2 linked regions of the Methylosinus trichosporium OB3b genome follow. The protein of the gene in region 1 interacts with the protein of each later gene in a pairwise test. Links are inferred from orthologs where the notes say so. Each region holds a gene or a part of one and is shown on either strand. Other genes may lie near its edges.

Evidence for each region.
Region 2: the proteins of gyrA (region 1) and gyrB interact in binary tests that used the Escherichia coli proteins (3 or more experiments, as listed by UniProt). The link is inferred for Methylosinus trichosporium OB3b from one-to-one orthologs.

What each region holds. Positions count from the first base shown.
Region 1 is NZ_CP023737.1:425,689-429,262, forward strand. The notes cover bases 74-3,333. They hold gyrA (DNA gyrase subunit A), read right to left. Parts: upstream 3,010-3,333; coding sequence 274-3,009; downstream 74-273. Other genes in these bases: CQW49_RS02065 (hypothetical protein), read right to left, coding at 3,291-3,333. Outside these bases: more of CQW49_RS02065, read right to left, coding at 3,334-3,574. UniProt on the Escherichia coli protein: A type II topoisomerase that negatively supercoils closed circular double-stranded (ds) DNA in an ATP-dependent manner to maintain chromosomes in an underwound state.
Region 2 is NZ_CP023737.1:797,249-800,676, reverse strand. The notes cover bases 213-3,326. They hold gyrB (DNA topoisomerase (ATP-hydrolyzing) subunit B), read left to right. Parts: upstream 213-611; coding sequence 612-3,041; downstream 3,042-3,326. Other genes in these bases: CQW49_RS26270 (hypothetical protein), read right to left, coding at 3,180-3,326; CQW49_RS03790 (DUF3806 domain-containing protein), read left to right, coding at 213-359. Also shown: more of CQW49_RS03790, read left to right, coding at 1-212; more of CQW49_RS26270, read right to left, coding at 3,327-3,428. UniProt on the Escherichia coli protein: DNA gyrase negatively supercoils closed circular double-stranded DNA in an ATP-dependent manner to maintain chromosomes in an underwound state.

The sequences.
Region 1 (3,574 bases):
GTGGCGTGGACCTTTCTTCAGGCGCCGGTTCTCATATGTCGTCGCAAATAACGACGCCGAGCTTACGAGATGGCCTCGCAGACCAGTGCGAGGAATGTCCGCCCCCGAGGGCGAGGCTCGAGATCCTGCCTCGTCTTCGCCTGTATGCTCCGCATTGGACACTGTCCCACGCGGGTTCGATCGCCGCCCGATTTTTCGTCACCGTTCCAGCATCGTCCAGACTGGCCCGATGAGCGAACGGCCGAGCGCGGCCAACTCGTAATCGGGTTTCGCCTACTCCTCGGCGACCTCCGCCTCGGCGCCCGTCTCCCCGATATGCTCGACCGACACCACGCGCTCGCCTTCGGCCGTATCGAACACGATGACGCCCTGCGTGCCGCGGCCGACGATGCGGATGCCCTCGACCGGGCAGCGGATCAGCTGGCCGCCGTCGGTCACCAGCATGATTTCGGCGCCGCTGCCGACCGGGAATGAGGCCACGAGCTTGCCATTGCGGGCGTTGACCGCCATGGCGACGATGCCTTTGCCGCCGCGTCCGGTGATGCGATATTCGAAGGACGAGCTGCGCTTGCCATAGCCGTTCTCAGAGACGGTCAGGATGATCTGCTCGGCCTGCTCCATGTCGCGGAAGCGCGCCTCGCTCAGCTCGATCGACGCCGAGCTTTCCTCGGCTTCGGCCGCTCCCTCTTCCGCGCCATTCTCCTGGGCGCCGGCGCGCCGCTGCGCCGCTGCGCGCTTCAGATAGGCGGCGCGCTCCTCGCCGCTCGCCTCGAAATGCCGCAGGATCGACAGCGAGATCACCCGATCCTCGGCGGCGAGGGCGACGCCGCGCACGCCCATGGAGCTGCGGCTCTGGAACACGCGCACATCGGTGACGGGGAAGCGGATGCACTGCCCCTCGCGCGTCGTCAGCAGCACGTCGTCATTCTCCGAAGCGGTGGCGACGTCGACGATGGCCTCGCCCTCGTCGAGCTTCATGGCGATGATGCCGGAGCGGCGCACATCGGAGAAATCGGAGAGCTTGTTGCGGCGCACCGTGCCGCGCGTGGTCGCGAAGATGGCGTCGAGCGTCGCCCAGCTCGATTCGTCCTCCGGCAGCGGCATGATGGTGGTGATGCGCTCATTCTGCTCGAGCGGCAGAAGATTGACCAGCGCCTTGCCGCGCGCCTGCGGCGCCGCCAGAGGCAGGCGCCACACTTTCTCTTTATAAGCGCGGCCGAGCGAGGAGAAGAACAGCACCGGCGTATGCGTCGAGGCGACGAACAGGCGGTGGACGAAATCCTCCTCCTTCGTCTGCATGCCGGAGCGGCCCTTGCCGCCGCGCCGTTGCGCGCGATAGGTCGAGAGCGGCACGCGCTTGATATAGCCGGCGTGCGAGACGGTGACGACCATGTCCTCGCGGGCGATGAGGTCCTCGTCCTCGACATCGCCGTCGCCGTCGACGATCTGCGTGCGGCGAGGCGTCGCATAGGCCGTCTTCACCGCGATCATCTCGTCCTTGACGATGCCGAACAGCTTTTCACGCGAGCGCAAAATCTCGAGATATTCGGCAATCTCGGCGGCGAGCTTGTTCAGCGCCTCGGCGATCTCCTCGCGGCCGAGCGCGGTGAGGCGCTGCAGGCGCAGATCGAGAATGGCGCGAGCCTGCGCCTCGGAGAGACGAATCGTCCCGTCCTCGTGCAACACATGGCGCGGATCGGCGATCAGCGCGACCAGCGGCGCCATGTCCTTGGCCGGCCAGAGCCGCTCCATCAGCGCCTCACGCGCCGCAGCGGCGTCGGCCGAGGTGCGGATGAGACGGATCACCTCGTCGATATTGGCGACGGCGATGGCGAGGCCGACCTGCAGATGCGCCGCGTCGCGCGCTTTATTGAGCCGGAACTTGGTGCGCCGCGTGACCACGCTCTCGCGGAAGTCGACGAAGGCGACGAGCACGTCCTTCAGCGTCAGCAGCTCGGGCCGCCCGCCGTTGAGCGCGATCATATTGACCGGGAAGCTAGACTGCAGCGCGGTGTGGCGCCAGAGCTGGTTCAGCACCACATCGGCCACGGCGTCGCGCTTCAGCTCGACGACGATGCGCATGCCGTCGCGGTCGGATTCGTCGCGCAGATCGGCCACGCCCTCGATCTTCTTCTCGCGGACGAGCTCGGCGATGCGCTCGATCAGCGCCGCCTTGTTCACCTGATAGGGTATCTCGGTGAAGATGATCGCCTCGCGCTCCTTGCGCAAAGTCTCGATCTCCGCCTTCGCCCGCATGATGATCGAGCCGCGCCCGGTCGAATAGGCGTTGCGAATGCCGCCGCGGCCGAGGATCGTCGCCGCGGTCGGGAAGTCCGGGCCGGGCACGATCTCCATCAGCTCGGCGACGCTCATATCGGGCCGGTCGATCAGCGCGATGGCGGCGTCGATCACCTCGCCGAGATTATGCGGCGGAATGTTCGTCGCCATGCCGACGGCGATGCCGCCGGCGCCATTGACGAGCAGGTTCGGGAAGCGCGCCGGCAGAACCGTCGGCTCCATCTCCTTGTCGTCATAGTTGGGCTTGAAGTCGACGGTGCCTTCGTCGAGATCCTCGAGCAGTGCCAGCGCCGGCTTGGCGAGCCGCGACTCGGTGTAGCGCATGGCCGCCGGCGGGTCGTTGTCGACCGAGCCGAAATTGCCCTGCCCGTCGATCAGCGGCAGCCGCATCGAGAAAGGCTGCGCCATGCGCACCAGCGCGTCATAGATCGCGGCGTCGCCATGCGGGTGATACTTACCCATGACGTCGCCGACGATGCGCGCCGATTTCACATAGGGCTTGTCGGGCGTGTGGCCGTTCTCGTGCATCGAGAACATGATGCGCCGATGCACGGGCTTCAGCCCGTCGCGCACATCGGGCAGCGCGCGGCTCACGATCACGCTCATCGCGTAATCGAGATAGCTGCGCTTCATCTCATCGGCGATCGAAACCGGGCGAATGTCGGAGCCGGGCGCAGCCGCTCCAGTCTTCTCTGTGTCGTCGTCGGCCAAGGGGCTCCGCCAATCCGATAGTCGTCGCAAGCGGTCTGCGGCCCGACTCCGGGTCGCAGCGTCACCGCCCATTCGAGAAGGATCGCCGCCTCGTCGCCTCGGGCGAAAGACGTCGCCGAAGTCGCCCCGGGGAAGATCGGGCGCCCTGTCGGCCGCGCCGTCGAGGCTCGTCGTCGGCGATCTCGCCGCAGTCGAGCGACGCGCGCGATCAGCGATGATCTATAGGCGATTCTGCCGGCCGGCGCCAGTTTATGACGCCTCGCGCCAGGGCCGGCGAAATGTCAGCGCTGGCCGACGGTTTGGAGCTTGCGGCGGGCGTTCATCACCAGCGCGCGGGCGCCGGGGGAGCCGGGCTCCAGCAGTTCGACGCCGTCCCTGTCCTGATCCCAGCGGCGCGCGTCGGCCTTGGCCGTCGGCGGCTCCGAGACGACGCCTGGCGCCTCTTCCGGCTGCGGCGCGGAAGCGACCGCCGAGCTCGACCGCGCCCGCAGGGTCGCGGAAATCTGCGCCCATTCGGCGACCTTCTCGGCGTCGCGCTCGCGCGCCGACTCGGGTCGGCGCAGAT
Region 2 (3,428 bases), 370 kb from region 1 along the record:
CTGAGCAAGAGCGGAGCATCATCGATAGCACTACAGGAAAACTTACAGTAATTCAACTTGTACTTGAACACGCTACGGCGGAAGAGCATGAGCTGCTTCAGGGCTTGGGTGTTCTCTTCGGAGACGCGCTAGCCGACGAACTCGGCCTGCGATGGGTCGTAACAACCGATCACTTTGGAACAGCGCCGGTCGTAATTCGACCCGGGACCTCGTTGAAGATCGGAGCCTTTTCTATGATCGAAAAGCGCGTAGTGAATGGAGACGTTCCCATCGAAGTTGGCGTTCTCTTCGAGGCTATCCGCGATCAAGCAAATCAGCTCCTGCTCTCGAAAGAAGCAGCTTTGTGGCCGTCCGTTTGAACCACGACTGCTGTGATGATGATCGCAAGAGTCGATCATCACTGAGCGCGAGCGGGGGGCGCTGTGCAAAGCAAAGCTTCCTTACATGCGGCAGCCCCTTGCTTTTTCCGTGGGCCGCGAAGTGTAGCTCGGGCAAGAAAGGGGGGGGCTAACCACCCCACCGCCCCCCACCGGTTTCTCGTGCATCCCACCCCCATTCCACGCTAAAATCAGCGCTTCAGAATCGCCTCGCCCGCAGGAGCCCCCGATCATATGAGCAATGACGCCGACGACGCCGTCCCGACCCCCGAATATGGCGCGGATTCGATCAAGGTGCTGCGTGGGCTCGACGCCGTGCGCAAGCGTCCGGGCATGTATATCGGCGACACCGACGACGGGACCGGCCTCCATCATATGGTCTATGAGGTGGTCGACAACGCCATCGACGAGGCGCTGGCCGGCCACGCCAGTCTCGTCACGGTGACGCTGGACGCCGACGGCTCCTGCACCGTCACCGACAATGGCCGCGGCGTGCCGACCGGCATCCATAAGGAGGAGGGGGTCTCGGCGGCCGAGGTCATCATGACCCAGCTGCACGCCGGCGGAAAATTCGACCAGAACTCCTATAAGGTCTCGGGCGGCCTGCATGGCGTCGGCGTGTCGGTGGTCAATGCGCTGTCGGTGTGGCTGAAGCTGCGGATCTGGCAGGATGGGCGCGAGCATTTCATGGAGTTCGCCAATGGCGACGCGGTCGCGCCGCTCGCCGTGGTCGGCGACGCGCCGATCGAGGACGGCAAGCCGAAGCGTGGCACGCAGGTGACCTTCCTGCCGTCGCTCAAGACATTCAAAACGGTCGTCGAGTTCGATTATGCGACCATCGAGCATCGGCTGCGCGAGCTGGCCTTTTTGAATTCCGGCGTGCGCATCGTGCTCACCGATGCGCGCCACGCGGAGCAGAAGCGCGAGGAGCTTTACTATGAAGGCGGGCTCGAGGCCTTCGTGCGTTATCTCGATCGCGCCAAGACGCCGCTGATCGCGCAGCCGATCATGATTCACGGCCAGCGCGAGCATATCAATGTCGAAGTCGCTCTGTGGTGGAACGACTCGTACCATGAGAATGTGCTGGTCTTCACCAACAATATTCCGCAGCGCGACGGCGGCACGCATCTCGCGGGCTTTCGCGCCGGGCTGACACGGCAGATCACCGGCTATGCCGAGCGCTCCGGCCTCGCCAAGCGCGAGAAGGTCGATCTCACCGGCGACGATTGCCGCGAGGGTCTGACCTGTGTCGTCTCGGTGAAGGTGCCCGATCCGAAATTCTCCTCGCAGACGAAGGACAAGCTCGTCTCCTCCGAGGTGCGTCCGGCGGTCGAGAATATCGTCAATGAATTGCTCGACCAATGGCTCGAGGAGCATCCGCAGGAGGCGAAAGCCGTCGTCTCCAAGGTCTGCGAGGCGGCGGTGGCGCGCGAGGCGGCGCGCAAGGCGCGCGAGCTGACGCGGCGCAAAGGCGCGCTCGATGTCGCGAACCTGCCCGGCAAGCTCGCCGATTGTCAGGAGCGCGATCCAGCCAAGGCGGAACTGTTCATCGTCGAGGGCGACTCGGCCGGCGGCACCGCCAAGCAGGGCCGCAATCGCGAGTTCCAGGCGGTCTTGCCGCTGCGCGGCAAGATCCTCAATGTCGAGCGCGCGCGCTTCGACAAGATGCTGTCGTCGGAACAGATCGGCACTTTGATCACTGCGCTCGGCACCGGCATCGGCCGTGACGAGTTCAACGCCGACAAGCTGCGCTATCACAAGATCATCATCATGACCGACGCCGACGTCGACGGCGCGCATATTCGCACGCTGATCCTGACCTTCTTCTATCGGCAGATGCCGCAGCTGATCGAGCGCGGCCATGTGTTCATCGCCCAGGCGCCGCTCTACAAGGTGACCAAAGCCAAATCGACGCAATATCTCAAGGACGAGCGCGCGCTCGAGGATTATCTGATCGACTCCGTGCTGGACGGCGCCGTGCTTCGCTGCGGCACTGGCGAGGAGCGCGCGGGCAAGGATCTGCGTCAGGCGCTCGAGGATGCGCGCTCCTTCCGCACCATCATGAACGGGCTGCATTCGCGCTACGACCGCAGCGTCGTCGAGCAGACCGCGCTGGCCGGCGCGCTGCAGGCGCCGCCGGACGACGCCAAGGCGAACGATGTGGCGGAGCGTCTCAATGCGATCGCCGAGGAGACCGAGCGCGGCTGGACCGGCGAAACGCGCGAGGGCGGCTATGTCTTCCGCCGCACTCTGCGCGGCGTCGCGCAAGCGGTGATTTTGGACGCCGCGCTGCTCGCCTCGAGCGAGGCGCGCAAGCTGCAGGAGCGCGCCGAGAGTCTGCGCGAGATTTTCGCCGGCGCCGCCTCGCTGGCGCGGCGCGGCGACGAGACGCCGCTCTCCGGTCCGCTCGCGCTCTATGACGCGACCGCCGCGCTCGGCCGCAAGGGCCTCGCCATCCAGCGCTACAAGGGCCTCGGCGAGATGAACGCCGAGCAGCTGTGGGAGACGACGCTCGACCGCGAGGTGCGCTCGCTGCTGCAGGTGCGGGTGAAGGAGGCCGTGGAGGCCGAGGATATTTTTGTGAAGCTGATGGGCGATGTGGTGGAGCCGCGCCGCGAGTTCATTCAGGAGAACGCGCTGAACGTGGCGAATTTGGATGTGTGAGAAGCCTATGGCATGGATGGAGAGAGGCGTCTCATGCGTCGTCAGAAGGGTTTTTAGAGAATAATGTTTGAGAAACAACTTGCACAATTTTTGCGTAACGTCAGGTGTTGCAGACTCGCATCATTTCTAACTATACTATCATTTCATGCATGTGACGATCAGCGCGCTGTGGTCTGTCGAACCGAGCTCTCGTGGCTCGTGGTCGTAATGACAACTTGGATGATAGCGGTCTATGAATTTTTGGTTTGCAAACGCATGGTCGATCCTAAAACCATTCCCGGCATTTGATTTCCATGACCACTCTCGAGCCGAAACTCCGTTCGTTCTTCTCCACAAATCACTGAGGTTTAATTTGGAAGACAGTGCATCAAATTTCTCGGCGCATGC